2 regions of the Achromobacter sp. D10 genome follow, and region 2 is predicted to be linked to the other one. Evidence: predicted binding sites of a transcription regulator. Region 2 holds the regulator's gene; the other holds the start of a gene.

Region 1 (7,732 bases), on a different contig from region 2:
GATAGGTGTAGCGCGCCGCCACGGTGACGGGCCGGGCCTGCACGATCCAGAAGCGCCGTCCGTCCCAGACCCATTCGACGTCATGGCCGCCGCCGGCATAGTCCAGCGCTCGCGCCGCGTCGCGCACGATGTCGCCCAGGGCTTCGGCCTGGGCGCCGGTCAATACGGGCTGGGCCGCCCGCGCGGCCGGCGTGGGGGCGAGCAGCGTGCCTGAATCGCCGGCAGGCTGACTGGCGTGGCGCTTGGCGCCGATGCGCTGCTCGACCAGCGGCCACGCCTGGCGCAGGTAGTCTTCGCGCAGGCGATACTCATCGCCTTGCGCTTCGCCGCCGACGAGCGATTCGCCCAGTCCCCAGTTGGCATGAATGACCATCTCGTCATGTCGTCCCGAGACGGGGTCGATGGTGAAGGCGATACCGGATGCGACCGCATCGAGCAGAGGCATGATGACTACCGCCATGCCAGCGGCTTCCAACCCCAGCTTTTCCCGGTAGGCGCAGGCCTGCGGCGTCCATTGAGAATCCCAGATCTGGCGGGCGGCGTCGATCGCGGCATCCGCGCCGCGCACGTTCAGGCAGGAAAGATGGATCCCCGCGAACGACGCGCCCGCGGAGTCTTCCTGGGGCGCGGATGAACGCAAGGCCAGCGGCCGTTCGAGCCAGCCGCGCGCGGCCAGTTCGTCGCGCAGGGCCTGGGCGGCGGCGGGCGGCAAGGGCTGGCCCGGTTCACGAGCGAGACTGAATTGGGCGGGCAGCACGAAGCCGTCGGGCACCGGCACGCCCAGCTGCGCCATGCGGCCCAGCTGCCAGCCCTTGCCGCCCGCGGCCTGGGGACCCGCCTGGGCTGCGGCGGCCCAGTCCAGCACGGCGGCGTTCATGCCGCGGCTCCAGGGTCCACGCCGTGCACGAAGAGGCTGACGGCAGCGTCGAATTCCGCCTTGAGACTGGCGCGTGGCAGATCCAGCCAGCGCAGCATCGCGCCCAAGTACAGGAACTGCAGCTGATGGGCCAGTTGATCGGCCGCCAGGTCCGTTCGCGCCTGGCCCGCGGCCTGCGCGTCCGCGATCAGGGCGGTGAACAGCGTTTGCATGCCGCTGCGCGGATAGCGGCCGTCGTCGTGCGCGCCGGGCTGCAGCGTGGTCAGCCGGTAGCGCAGATAGGGACCCAGATATGCGCGGTGAGATTCAGACCAATGGGCCGACGCATGCAGTATTCGCGTCAGGCGGCGCGCGAGTGTAGGCAGGCTTTGCAGCGCTGGCTGCAGATCGTGGATGCTGGCGGCCAGCTCGCCATGGAAGCGGTGGGCAAGCAGGGCTTCCTTGACGGGAAAGTGGTTGTAGAGCGTCCCCTTGGATACGTCCGCCTGCGCGGCGATCTGTTCCATGGTGACGACGTCATACCCCAGGGTTTCGAACAGGCGCCAGGCGGTTTGCGCCAGGTGATCCAGGGTCTGCTGGCGTTTGCGTTCGCGGCGTCCGGTTTCGGGCGTCGCGGACTCGGATTGGAGGGAGGGTGAAGAATCCATGGCGATCAAATAATTGAACGATGTCTAATAATAGACGTCGTTTAATTATTTGGAAAGACCCTCTCCAAGGGCTAGAACCGCCTGTCGTGCTCAGGCGGCGGCGGGCATCTTCCCGTGCAGCAGGTAGTCCATCAGTTCGCGCACCGAGCGCATGGCATTGCCAAAGGGCAGCTTCGAGGCGCCGCGGAAGAACAGGCCGCGGCTGACTTCACCGCGCATCGCGGCCGCAAGCTTCAGGTCGATGCAGAACTGTCCAAAGCGCGAGAGGCCATCGCGCAGACCGCATTGCGTCAGGCAGTCCATGCGTTGGCTGCAGCGCCGGGCGTCGCAGCGGGTGTTGGCTTGCAAGGTTTTTTCCTGGCGCAGATAGCGGGTCAGCCAAGGCGTCTGCACGGCACGGGCGGGCAGACCCGCCACGCTGGTGAATTCGGCCAGCTTGTCCGGATCTGCGTCGATCAGCACCCGCTTGAAGTTCTCATGGGCGTCGCCTTCGTTGGTGACCGCAAAGGCCGTGCCTACTTGCACGCCGTCGGCGCCATTGGCCAGCCAATGGCGCACTTGTTCGTGGCTGCCTACGCCGCCGGCCACGATCAGGCGCGGCGCGTCGGCGCCCAGCGCCAGTTCCTGGAAGAGGGTGTGGCAATCGGCCAGCACGCGCTGAAAGTCGAAGCGCTCGCTGTGGATGTCGTCCAGCCGCGCCGCACCAAGGTGGCCGCCGGCGTAGCCTGGATGTTCGATCACGACGGCGTCGGCCATGCGGCCCTTCTTCATCCACTTTTTCAGCACCACGGCCACGCCGCGCGCCTCGGACAGAATGGGCACCAGCGCCACCTTTGGGTAGTCGGCCGTCATCTCGGGCAGGTCCAGCGGCAGGCCCGCGCCCATGACGATGGCCTGGGCGCCGCTTTCGCAGGCCTGGCGTACCAGGGCGGGATGGTCGCGCACTGCTTTCATGACGTTCACGGCCACCAGGCCGCGGCCTTGCGCCGTTTCCAGCGCGGCGCGGACTTCGCGGTCGAGAGCGACCTGGTTGGCACTGTCGATCAGGTCGCGGTCATGGCAGCGTTCGGTTTTTTCCAGCAGATCGGGGTGGTGGTGGCGCAAATCCACACTGGCGATGGTGCCCATGGCGTTCTGGCTGGCGACCGCGCCGGCCAGGCGATGGGCGGATACGCCGACGCCCATGCCGCCCTGAACGATGGGCAGCAATTCGCGTCCGGCGAGGGTGAGTGATTTGAACCACGTCATGATGAGTCTTTCCTCTTTTCAAGTGGACAGAGGCTAGAGCAAGGGGGAGGGGGTTGCCTTGCGCAGGATCAAGCGAGACAGAACCTCGGAGACAGAACCTCGCTCAGCGGTAGGCGAACTCTTCGAACCATTGCATCAGCAGTGCCAGGGCAGGCGCGCCAAGCGCGCGTACAGGCGGCGCGTCGGGCGAACGGCGCGCGCCCTGCACGGCAAAGCGGCGCACGCCATGGCGGGCGAGTTCGCGCGCGAGCGCCAGCAGCCGCGTTTCGTCCAGCCAGTCGGGATGCCAGGTGATGCGGCACTCGAAGTCAATCCCGGCCGACAAGAGTTGCGCCAGGCAGGCATGCGCTGGGCGCTGGGAGTCGCGCCGGCCGGTGATGTCGTCATAGCCTTCGGCATCCGCCTTGATGTCCAGGCCGACCCAATCCAGATGGCGCAGCACGTCGGCCAGGCGTAGCGGATAAATGCCCGCGGTATGCAGACCGACCCGGTAACCCATGCGCCTGACGTCGCGGATCATTTGCGGCAGGCGCGGTTCGCTCAAGGGTTCGCCGCCCGAGAATACGATGGCATCGAGCAGGCCCTTGCGCGTTTCCAGGAAGGCGCGCGTTTCGCGCCAGTCGTAGCGGGCGGCGCGGGTCTGCAGTTCGACGTTGTGGCAGTAGTGGCAGCGCCAGGGGCAGCCCGCGATGAAAACCACCGCGGCCAGTTGGCCGGGCCAGTCCACCGTGGAAAAAGGCACCAGTCCGCCGACCGCGGGTGAATGCCGCGGCAGGGCTTGGGCCACCGGTTGCGGCGGGGCAGGATAAGCCGGCCGCGCCGTCAGCCGCCGCGTGCCCGGGCCGAGGCCCGTGGCGGACGCGGCGGCCGGCGTGCCGTCTTCAGGCGCGGCGTTCGACGAAGAAACGGCGTTCATTGAATTCGCCCTGTTTGCCGGTGTTGAAGGAAGCGACGGGGCGGTGGTAGCCCATGACGCGGGTCCAGATCTCGCAGCGCACGCGCTGGCTGTCGTCCAGCCGCGGGGCGGGAGCGGTCGTGACTTCGGGAGCGATCAAGGTTTGCATAGCGGTTCCTCGTTGTGGATGCCGGGCTGCTGCCCGGCGGTTCAGTCTGAGGCCTGTCGTTGACTGGCCTCAGGCCGGGGTGCAGCACGCCGATTGCCTGGCCAGCAGCTCGGCATCGCATTTCGGGCAGAACTCGTGGTGCCCCGCCAGATAGCCGTGGTTGGGGCAGATGGAGAACGTCGGCGTGACCGTGATGTAGGGCAGCCGGAAATTGGACAGAGCCCGGCGCACCAGTTGCTTGCACGCGCCGGCGGACGACACGGCTTCGTTCATGTACAGGTGCAGCACGGTGCCGCCGGTGTACTTGCCTTGCAGCGTCTCCTGCAGTTCCAGCGCATGGAAGGGATCGTCGGTATGGCCTACCGGAAGCTGGCTGGAGTTCGTGTAGTAGGGCTGCGCGTCGCTGCCAGCCTGAAGAATGGCGGGATAGCGCTTGCGGTCTTCGCGGGCGAAACGATAGGTGGTGCCTTCGGCGGGCGTGGCCTCCAGGTTGTACAGATGGCCCGTTTGCTCCTGGAATTCGGTCATGCGGACACGCACGCGGTCCAACAGGCGCACGGCCAGGGCATGGCCTGCCGCGGTGGTGATGTCCTCGGCATCGTCCGTGAAGTTGCGGATCATCTCGTTGATGCCGTTTACGCCCAGCGTGCTGAAATGATTGCGCAGGGTGCCGAGGTAGCGGCGGGTATAGGGATAGAGGCCCTGGTCAATGTAGCGCTGCACCACCTTGCGCTTGGTCTCCAGCACGTCGCGGCCCAGTTCCAGCAGATGGTCCAGCCGCCGCATCAGCTGCTCTTCGTCGCCGCGGCAGGTATAGCCCAGGCGCGCGCAGTTGACCGTGACCACGCCGACGGACCCCGTCTGCTCGGCCGACCCGAACAGGCCATTGCCGCGCTTGAGCAGTTCGCGCAGGTCCAGTTGCAAGCGGCAGCACATCGAACGCACCATGTGCGGTTCCAGGTCTGAATTCAGGAAGTTCTGGAAATAGGGCAGTCCATAGCGTGCCGTCATCTCGAACAGGCGCTCGGTGTTGGGGTGGTCCCAGTCGAAGTCGGGCGTGATGTTGTAGGTGGGGATGGGGAAGGTGAACACACGGCCCTTGGCGTCCCCGGCCATCATGACCTCGATGTAGGCGCGGTTGATCATGTCCATCTCGGTCTGCAGCTCGCCGTATGAAAACGGCATTTCCTCGCCGCCGATGTACGGAATCTGGTCCTTCAGGTCCGGCGGGCAGGTCCAGTCGAACGTAAGATTGGTGAAGGGTGTCTGCGTGCCCCAGCGGCTGGGCACGTTGAGGTTGTAGATGAGTTCCTGCATGGACTGCTTCACCTCCGCATACGTCATGGCGTCGCGGCGGATGAAGGGCGCCATGTAGGTGTCGAAGGAACTGAAGGCCTGCGCTCCTGCCCACTCGTTCTGCAGCGTGCCCAGGAAATTGACGATCTGGCCGATGGCCGCCGACATGTGGCGCGGCGGCGTGGCTTCCACCTTGCCGGGGATGCCGTTGAAGCCTTCGGTCAGCAACTGGCGCAGCGACCAGCCAGCGCAGTAACCGCTCAGCATGTCCAGGTCGTGGATGTGGATGTCGCCCTCGCGGTGGGCGCGGCCCGCCTCGGGCGCGAATACATTGGACAGCCAGTAGTTGGCGGTGACCTTGCCCGCCACGTTCAGGATCAGGCCGCCCAGACTGTAGCCCTGGTTGGCGTTGGCGTTGACGCGCCAGTCGCGCTGGTCCAGGTATTCCTCCATGGCGCTTTCCACGTCCACCAGCGTGTGGCGCAGCGAGCGCAGGCGGGCGTGTTGTTCGCGGTGCACGATATAGGCCCGCGCGGTGCGCCAATGGCCTGCCTGGACCAAGGCTTCCTCCACGCGGTTCTGGATGGTCTCGACACCGGGGCAGGGGTTTTCCGCCAGCGCGGCGATGACGCCGTCGGTCAGCGCCTGAGCACCCGCGAGATCCAGTTCCCCGGTGCTCTGGCCTGCTGCCGCCATGGCCTGGGCGATCTTCTCGCGGTCGAACGCCACGACGCGGCCGTCGCGCTTGAGAATGTGCTGGATATGCATGACTGACACCATATGTAGTAGGGTGTGAAAACTCTACCACCACATATGGTGCGGAATGTGCTCCCCACCGCAGGGATGTCAGCCTTGCTTGATGCGCGTCAAACGCGCCGTTCAGAAGCCGATGCCAACCCCGGCCAGGGATATCGCCACCGCCAGCGCGGCGGTTCTGGCTGCCGGGCGAGGCGCCCAGGACAGCATGCCGACCCAGAGCAGGGCGCCTGCCGAAAGCCAGCCCAGCCAGGCCACCACGCCCACCGTATTGCCCCACAGTCCCACGCAGGGCAGCAGGGCCAGCGCCAGCAACAGCACGCCAGCGCCGCGCAACACGCGGGTATGGCCGGCGGAGGGATCGCGTCCCCAGACCTGGTCGTAATGGCGCGGCATGGCCAGACTCAGGCAGGCCATGCCGGAATAGGTCAGCAGCAGCGCCATGGAAATCGCATACAGGTCGTTGGTGTTCATGCGGCTGCCTCTGCGTCGCTGCGGGGATTGCGCCGGATGGGCGCGGATGCGGGCCGTCGCCACAACAGCAGGGCCGCCCACCCCGATAGTACGCCGAATGCGACGGACGTCAGTTCGACGCCCGCGCTTTCCCAGTCGCCGCGCGCGATCTGCGCCACCGGATGATCGCCCAATGTGACGAGCGACAACACCGGCAGCAGCAGGCACAGCGCCGATAGCAAGGCAAGCTGCGAGATCCAGGCCTGGCGCGGCTTGCACAGCCAGGCGTGCGCCAACGCCAGCGCCCACACCAGGAAGAAGCAGCGCAGCTCCCACAGCGCGCGGTTTTCCAGGGCCACGGGCAGCAGACGGTTGGCCCAGAGATAGCTGATGCAGGCGATGGCCAGTCCCGCCAGCGCGGCCACATTCAAGCCTTCGATCAGCCGGTACATGCGCGCGGTCGCGCTGCCGAATTCGCCGCCATGCCTGGCGCGGCGCTTGACCATGAACAGCAGCGCGCCGGTGCCCATCATGGCTGCGCCGGCCATGCCGCAGATGAAGTAGAGCCAGCTGACGGCCAGCCCGCCGAACCTGGACATGTGCAGATCGCTCATGACCTGGAACGCGAGCGCGGGCGCGCCGCCATTCACGTCGCCCGCGGGGCGCAGGCGCAGCAATTCGCCGCTGGCCGAGAACTCGGCCATGCCCGTGGTGGCGCTGATGTTGCGGAAGGTGTCGGCGTCTTCGTTCCAACCGTAGACGCCGATGCGCATGGAACTGTCTTCGGGGTTGTTGATGACGATGGCGCGCGCCGTCTGTCCGATCAGCTGTTCGCCACGGGCCACGATGGGCTCCAGCGCCGGCATGGGAAGCGCCACGCCGGTGCGCGCGGGCTGTTCTTCGCCAGACAGTTCGGCCAGGTACTGGCGGGTGGCCTGCGGGCCGGCCCCGTAGGTCGCCGTGACAGGGGCAGGCATGAGCTGAGCGCTGGATATCACAATGCCGGTGTAGGCGATCATGAACTGGAAGGGCAGAGTCAGCACCGCCACCGCATTGTGCGCGTCCAGCCAGGAACGTTGGCCCTTCTTGGCGCGGAAGGTGAAAAAGTCCTTGAAGATGCGCTTGTGCGTGACCACGCCGGAAATCAGCGCGACCAGCATCGCCATGCTGGCGAAGGCCACGATCCACAGGCCCAGGCCGGCGTCGTGCAAGGTGTAGTGGAAGTCGACGAAATGACTGCCGCCATGCGTGGCGCGGCCTTCCGCCTCGTGATGCTCCGCCAGTTCGGCGCCCGTTTCCGGGTCGAGGTCGGCGTCGGCGTACTGGCCGTTCTTATCGAACCAATAGGCCGTCAACCCGTTGTCGTGGAACCGGTTGACCGGCCAGATTTC
Region 2 (7,732 bases):
TGGTGCGAGAAGGTGCGGCCGAACAGGCGCTGCCCTACTTCCCGGCCGATTCCGACGCTCGCTACGCCACGCTGGAAAATGTCGACGGCAAATGGGAAGTGCGGCAGCCGCGAACCCGCCAGCTCGCCGCGGACTACGCAGCTGCCTTGCGCAAGGCCGGCAACGCCTGGGGCCGCACAACGCGTGCCCAGGCTTGGTTCGAGGCATCCCGCCTGGCACGGCGTGACGGGATGGAAATCATGGGCTACGAGCAGGAACCGGATTTCGCGGTGTATGGCGGCAGCACGAGTTTTGGCGCGGGGCGCAGCGCGGTCCCTGGCTGGAAGGCGGATGAGGATAATGTCGAGACGCCCGATACGCCCGCCCTGCGCGCCGCGGCCGCGCTGCCCGGACCGTTCGTCACCGAAGAGGAACGGCGCCGCTACGCCGCCAGCGAAGCGCAGCCCTATGCCCGCTTCCATTACCGCCAGATCGCAGCCAACCATGCGCTGCGCGCCGCCGATGAACTGCCCCGCCGCTCGCAAGCTTTCGCCGCCGTGCTGTGCCAGGGCGCCCGCTACATCATCGACGACTCTCCCGAAAGGGCCACCGCTATCTACCGGCGCTATATAGAACAAGGCGCGCAAGTGCCGTTCAGCGAGACCTTCGGCCGCGAATGCGCTGCGCCGGACTTCACGGCGGCCGCCTGGTTCCACTATGCGCAGGCCGAAAAATCCTGGGACCGCCTGCGGCACAACCATCCCGGTCTGCTGCTGGCGGCCGCGTTGCTGGCGCTGGTCGGCGGCGGGGCCGCGATCCTGGCCTGGCGCTACACCGCGACGCGTCCGCGGCGCGACGCGCGCCGGAGCTAGCCTGCCGCCCGGCCGCGGCTAGGAGAGTTCCGGCAACGCCACTCGCTGTGTCAGCTGGCGCCAAGTGTCGGCCACCCTGGCGCGCAAGCGCAGATCCGCGCCCACGGGCGCAGTGTCGATGAATTCGTAGCGGCGGGCGCCGTCCAGGTGCTCCAGCATGGGCAGGCGGACCATGCCCGCCGCATCGCCCAGCAGCACCGGCGCCAGGTACAACAGGAGCTCGTCCACGCAACCCGCGGCAACCAGCGCGCCGCTCAGGCCGGCGCCCGCTTCCACGTGGACCTCGTTGAACTGCTCCTGGGCCAGCCAGCGCATCATCGCCGGCAGATCGACCCGGCCGGGCGCATCGCCCGGCAACTGCACCACGCGGGCGTTTTTGGCCTGCAGGCGTGCCGTCTTGGCGGCGTCCTCGCGGGCGGTAAAAAGAATGACCTCGGCGCCATCGAACAGCCGCGCGTCCTCGGGAATCTCGAAACGGCCGTCCACCACCGCCTTGCGGGGCTGGCGCGGCGTATCCACGCCCCTGACATTGAGCTGCGGATCATCTTTCAGCACGGTACCCATGCCGGTGAGCACCACGCAGGCGCGCGCGCGCCAGCGATGCCCATCGGCGCGGGCCTCGGGCCCGGTGATCCATTGCGATATGCCGTTATGCAGCGCGCTGCGTCCGTCCAGCGAAGCCGCCATTTTCATCCAGACCCACGGCAGGCCGCGGCTCATGCGCGAAATAAAGCCTGCATTGATGGCCAGCGCCTCTTCGCGGCAGACTCCTGTGCTTACCGCGATGCCGGCATCGCGCAGCCGCGCCAGGCCTTGGCCGTTGACCAGCGGATTCGGGTCGCCGATGGCCACCACCACTCGCGCCGGCCGGGCCGCGAGCACGGCGTCCACGCAGGGCGGCGTGCGGCCGAAATGGCTGCAGGGCTCCAACGTGACGTAGAGCGTCGCGCCCGCCACCGATTCGCCGCGCGCCTGGGCGTCGCGCAAGGCGCAGACTTCCGCGTGCGGGCCGCCTGGCGGTTGCGTCGCGCCTTCGCCCAGCACGCGGCCGTCGCGCACGATCACGCAACCCACCCGGGGATTGGGCGCGGTGGTGTACATGACGGTCTGCGCCAGCGCCAGGGCTCGCCGCATCCAGAAAATGTCGTCGTTGTCGCTGGAAATCATCATGTCCAGGATTGTATGTCGCCGCAGCCCGGGCAGAATGCGCGGCGCCAGGCGTCAGCCGCCCGGATCAAACATGTCCGTTTTAGGCCGACAGTAGTCTTTCGCCGCGCTCGCCCCACCACCGGATTGCAGTAAAAATGGCACCACACCCCTACAATTCGCACTCCAGGAGCGCGGCCCATGAAACAAGCACTGATCGTCATCGACGTACAAGACTCTTTCCGGCAACGTCCGTTTTGGGATGAAGCCGAGTATCCGGCCTTCGTGGAACGGATCCAATCCCTGATCGACGCCGCCCAGGCCCAGGACATCCTGGTACTGCAGGTGTTCCACACCAGCGTGTCGAACGACCCGGCCAATCCCTTCTCCCTGGCCTCCGGGCACGTCAAGACGCTCAAGGAACTGCGCATCGCCCCCACCGCCGTGTTCCACAAGACCGTGCATTCCTCGCTTTACGCCAAGGACGCCGAGGGTGCCAGCCTGCAGGACTGGCTGGTTAAGCACGGTATCGAAGGCATCATCGTCAGCGGTATCCGCACGGAACAATGCTGCGAAACCACGACCCGCCACGCCAGCGACGCCGGCTTCAAGGTGGTGTTTCCGACTGACGCCACCCTCACCTTCGCCATGCAAAGCCCGTCCGGCCAGCACTACACCCCGGCCGAAATTCGCGACCGTACGGAGCTGGTGCTGCAAGGCCGCTTCGCCCGCATCGCGCGCGCCGCCGACGCGCTGGCGGCTTGAGCGATTCCGCAGGCCACATGGTTCCGGTCTACTTCGTGCTCACGCGCGGCATCGTCCTGCTGGATGTAGCGGGCCCGGCCGAGGCCTTCCGCGTGGCCAACAAGCTCAGTCCCGGCACTTTCGAGCAGCATTTCTGCGGCCCGGCGCATGAGGTCGAGAGCGGCCTGCCTGGCCTGCATCTGGCGCATATCCAGCCCCTGCCGGCCACGTTGCCATCCGAGGCCCTGGTTATCATTTCTGGCGTGGTGGGCAAGCCCACGCGCCTGGAAGATCCGGACTCGCGCGCCATCATCGACTGGCTGGCCGTCCGCCATCCCGCGGACGGGTTCACGCTCATGACGGTTTGCGCCGGCGCGCTGTTCGCCGCCGCCGCCGGGCTGACGCGGCACCGGGAATGCACCACCCACCACACCTGTCTCGCGCAGTTGGCCAGCATCGACCCCAGTGCGCGTCTGCACGACAACCGAATCTTCGTCGAGGATGGCAAGTTGGTCAGCAGCGCGGGCATCACGGCCGGCATCGACCTGGCGCTGCACATGGTGTCGCGCCATTGCGGACCGCGCGTGGCCAGCGAAACGGCGCGCGACATGGTGGTGTACCAGCGCCGCGCCGGCACCGATTCCACGCTATCGCCGTGGCTGGATCACCGCAGCCACATGCATCCGGGCGTGCACAGGGTGCAGGACGCGGTCATCCGCGACCCTGCGGCCCCCTGGTCCGCGCAATCGCTGGCGGACCAGGCGCATACCAGCGCGCGCCACCTGACCCGGCTGTTCCACGAACACGCCGGGTGCACGCCGATGGACTACCTCTATCAGATACGTGTGGCGCTGGCACGCGACCTGCTGCGCGATACGCGGCTGGACCTGGAACGCGTGGCTGAAAAATCGGGCTTCGGTTCGGCGCAGCACATGCGCCGGGTGTGGCGCAAGTTCCAGCCGCTGACACCCAGCCTCGTGCGCTCTGCCTAGCCTAATCCTTGCGCAGCTTGCCCGGCAGCAGCGGGCCCTGCATCTCGCGGATGGCCTCGACGAACTCGCCGATGTCTTCGAAGCTCTTGTAAACCGAGGCAAAGCGGACGTACGCCACCTTGTCGAGCTTGCGCAGTTCGTTCATGACGAGCTCGCCGATATGTTCGCTGGGCACTTCACGCAACCCGCTGGCCAGCAACTGCTCTTCGATGCGAGCGACCGCCGCGTCCACGTCTTCCGTGCTGACGGGCCGCTTGCGCAGCGCCAGGCTCAGGCTGGCGCGCAGCTTGCCCGGGTCGTAATCGCTGCGGCTGCCGTTGCGCTTCACGATGGAAGGCATGGCAAGCTCCACCCGCTCGTACGTGGTGAAGCGCTTGTCACAGGACAGGCAGCGGCGGCGACGCCGTATCGCGTCCCCCTCTTCGGAGACCCGGCTGTCTACGACCTGCGTTTCGGCATTGCCGCAAAATGGACACCGCATGTGTGATCCCTAAAGGCACTGAAGGGCAATAGTTAAGCATATTGTAACGAGGCAACCCGCCGCCAGCGCCGATATGGGCTAATCCGTCCCGTATTTTTCACAGTCCGCTGTACTTGCCGGCCTGAAAGCAAAGGGACGGCCGCCTTTCGGGGCCGTCCCTTGTGGACCGCGGCGGCAGGGCCGCAGCCCGCCGCAGGGATGCTATTACTTCTTGCCGTAGACCGGCAGGCGCGAGGTCAGTTCGTTGACCTTGGCGCGCACAGCGGCGATGTTGGCTTCGTCACGCGGGTTGTCCAGCACGTCGGCGATCAGGTTGGCGGTAAGTTCGGCTTCCGCTTCGGTGAAACCGCGCGTGGTCATGGCCGGGGTGCCCAGACGGATGCCGCTGGTCACGAAGGGCTTTTCCGGATCGTTCGGGATGGCGTTCTTGTTCACCGTAATGTGGGCCTGGCCCAGCACGGCTTCCGCTTCCTTGCCCGTGATGCCCTTGGAACGCAGGTCCACCAGCATGACGTGGCTTTCGGTGCGGCCCGAAACGATGCGCAGGCCACGCTTGACCAGCGTGTCGGCCAGCACCTTGGCGTTCTTGACCACTTGCTGCGCGTAGTCCTTGAAAGCGGGTTCCAGCGCTTCCTTGAAGGCCACGGCCTTGCCGGCGATGACGTGCATCAGCGGACCGCCCTGAATGCCGGGGAAGATGGCCGAGTTGATGATCTTCTCGTGTTCGGCCTTCATCATGATGACGCCGCCGCGCGGGCCGCGCAGCGACTTGTGCGTCGTCGAGGTGACGAAGTCGGCGTGCGGGACCGGGTTGGGGTAGGCGCCACCGGCGACCAGGCCGGCGTAGTGGGCGATGTCGACCATGAACAGCGCGCCGTTTTCACGGGCGATGCGGGCCATGCGTTCGAAATCGATGTGCAACGCATAGGCGGAAGCGCCGGCGACGATCAGCTTGGGCTTGTGTTCGCGGGCGAGCTTTTCGACCTGGTCGTAGTTCAGGACTTCGTTTTCGTCCAGGCCGTAGGAGATGAAGTTGTACAGCTTGCCCGAGGCATTGACCGACGCGCCGTGCGTCAGGTGGCCGCCTTCAGCCAGGCTCATGCCCAGCACCGTGTCGCCCGGCTTCAGGACGGCCATGTACACGCCCTGGTTGGCCTGCGAACCCGAGTTGGGCTGCACGTTGGCGGCTTCGGCGCCGAAGATCTGCTTCAGGCGGTCGATGGCCAGTTGCTCGACCACGTCCACGTACTCGCAACCACCGTAGTAACGCTTGCCCGGGTAGCCTTCGGCGTACTTGTTGGTGAGCTGCGTGCCCTGGGCTTCCATGACGGCCGGGCTGGCGTAGTTCTCCGAGGCGATCAGCTCGATGTGCTGTTCCTGGCGGACGTCTTCCTTCTGGATGGCGGCCCAAACGTCCGGGTCAGCCTTGGACAAGGTGAGGTTGCGGTCAAACATGACGGGGGATTCCTGAGGCGGTAAGAGAGGAGAAAACTGCGCCCGGGTGGGTAAACCCGGAGAATGAGGAATAGTTTACCGCGTCGGACAGGATCAAATGCGCCCAAAATGCCCGGAACCCGGGCAAAATTCGCCCGATGGGCGCGAAAACCACGCCATCCTCCCGGGGCCGAAAACCCCTCTCAACCCGATTTGAGAAACTTTCATGCAAAGCGCCACGCTAATAACCTACTCGTTAGTAGCCGCAGTAAGCGTCGTCAGCCCTGGGCCCGCCACCATGCTGGCCATCCGCAACGGCGCAGCGGGCGGCCTGCGGGCTGTGGTGCCATCCACCCTGGGCAACGTCACGGGCCTGTCCCTGCTGTCGGCGGCCGCCATGCTGGGATTGGGCATGGTGCTGCAATCGTCCGCCATGCTGTTCATGCTGCTGAAGGTGGCCGGCGCGGCCTACCTGCTCTACATCGGCCTGCGCCACATCCTGGGACGCTCGAATATCGCGCCGCCCTCCGACACCGCTGCGCAAGCGCCGCGCAGCGCCGGCCGGCTCTATCTGGAAGCCGCCATGGTGGCGACGCTCAACCCCAAACCCATCCTGTTCTTCACGGCGCTGTTTCCGCAGTTCCTGAATGCCGCCGAACCGCTGCTGCCGCAGTTCTTCATCCTGACGGGTATCTTCACGGCCATGTCGCTGGTGTCGCTGCTGGCCTATGGGTCCCTGGCCCACCGCGCGCGGCGCCTGCTGCGCCAGCCGCGTATCGTGGCCTGGATCAACCGCCTGGTGGGCGCCATCTTCATCAGCTTCGGATTGGCGCTGCTGCGGCTCAAGCGCGCCGCAGGCTGAACCCGCAGGCTGGAAATAAAAAAGGCCGCAAATCTTGCGGCCTTGGTTTGCACCGTGACGGATCAGGCGGAAGTGGCCCCGATCTGCTTGGGGGCCAGCCTCGGGTTGAGCGTATAGGTACCCGTCAGCGATGCCTGCGCCAGCACGTGCTTCTGGATGGCGCGCAGCGCGTCTTCGCCGGTGAACGAACCCTGCAGGTTCAGCGTGGGCACGTCCAGCGCGTACAGGGTGAACACGTAGCGGTGCGGGATGGCATCGTTCCAGGGCGGGCAAGGACCGTCATAGCCGAAGTAGTCGCCGCTCATGTCGTGATCGTTCGCAAACCATGACGAATACGAGTTGATGCCCTGGCGCGCGTCCATCGGCGCCAACGGGCCGCCCTTGCCGCGCGGCGTGATGCCGCTGGAAAAGGTGCCTTCCTCGATGTCGCGCAGGTCGGCTGGCAAATCAACCAGCACCCAGTGGAAAAAGTCCACGCGAGGCAGGCTGGCCGGCACTTCGCGGCCTTCCTGGTTGACGTCGTCGGGCTCGGAGGGCACATCCGGATCATGGCAGATCAACGCAAATGACTGCGTGCCCGCCGGAACTTCGTCCCAGGAAAACTGCGGGTTGAAGTTGTCTGCCAGCGCGACGTGCGATTGCGCATCGATTTTGCCGAAGGCATAGCGCTCGGGAATCGACTCGTTATCGGAAAAGGACAAACTCGAAAGTTTCATGTCGTGCTCCTTGATGTGCCGCAAAGGCCCCACTGCCCCTGTCTGTACCCTCAGCGTATCAAAAAAAGCCCCCACGCAGCACGCGACGCGCTTGCTGCCCCCCAAGGGGGCCGCTTTTTGCCTTGGGGCGGCCCGGCGGAGGAACTACCCCCACGCTGCGCCTACGGCTTGCTGCCCCCCAAGGGGGCCGCTTTTGCCTTGGGGCGGCCCGGCGGCAAAAGGTCAGCAATCATGGGTTCAAGTTAACACGCGCAAATTTGCGCTTGCCCACCTGAACGACGTAGGTCCCCGCCGGCAATTGCAACGATTTGTCTTCCACGCGGTCGCCATTGACGCGCACGCCGCCCTGCTCCACGTTGCGCTGCGCTTCCGAACCCGACGCGACCAGGCCCGCTTCGCGCAGCAGCTTGAGGATGCCCACCGGCGCGCCGCCGATGTTCACTTCGGGGATGTCATCGGGGATGGCGCCGTCGCGGAAACGGGCCTCGAACGAGGCCAGGGCCTCG

Evidence for each region. The regulator NrdR, encoded in region 2, represses ribonucleotide reductase genes. The targets are predictions, from matches to a motif close to CACNANATNTNGTG.
Region 1: VCS63_RS13035 (ribonucleoside triphosphate reductase) is a predicted target of NrdR. The motif match lies at 5,907-5,920, and genes of this name have one in related genera.

The regions. Positions count from the first base shown of each region.
Region 1 is NZ_JAYJLE010000004.1:142,574-150,305, forward strand. It holds gene VCS63_RS13010 (PEP/pyruvate-binding domain-containing protein) at 1-877, opposite strand, end outside; gene VCS63_RS13015 (TetR/AcrR family transcriptional regulator) at 874-1,524, opposite strand; gene VCS63_RS13020 (NAD(P)H-dependent flavin oxidoreductase) at 1,615-2,772, opposite strand; gene VCS63_RS13025 (anaerobic ribonucleoside-triphosphate reductase activating protein) at 2,876-3,688, opposite strand; gene nrdD (anaerobic ribonucleoside-triphosphate reductase) at 3,654-3,836, opposite strand; gene VCS63_RS13035 (ribonucleoside triphosphate reductase) at 3,906-5,900, opposite strand; gene VCS63_RS13040 (DUF3325 domain-containing protein) at 6,012-6,362, opposite strand; gene VCS63_RS13045 (PepSY-associated TM helix domain-containing protein) at 6,359-7,732, opposite strand, start outside.
Region 2 is NZ_JAYJLE010000014.1:95,581-103,312, forward strand. It holds gene VCS63_RS26290 (hypothetical protein) at 1-851, shown strand, start outside; gene ribD (bifunctional diaminohydroxyphosphoribosylaminopyrimidine deaminase/5-amino-6-(5-phosphoribosylamino)uracil reductase RibD) at 870-2,021, opposite strand; gene VCS63_RS26300 (cysteine hydrolase family protein) at 2,199-2,762, shown strand; gene VCS63_RS26305 (GlxA family transcriptional regulator) at 2,780-3,733, shown strand; gene nrdR (transcriptional regulator NrdR) at 3,735-4,214, opposite strand; gene glyA (serine hydroxymethyltransferase) at 4,419-5,669, opposite strand; gene VCS63_RS26320 (LysE family translocator) at 5,875-6,510, shown strand; gene VCS63_RS26325 (YbhB/YbcL family Raf kinase inhibitor-like protein) at 6,573-7,226, opposite strand; gene tyrS (tyrosine--tRNA ligase) at 7,456-7,732, opposite strand, start outside.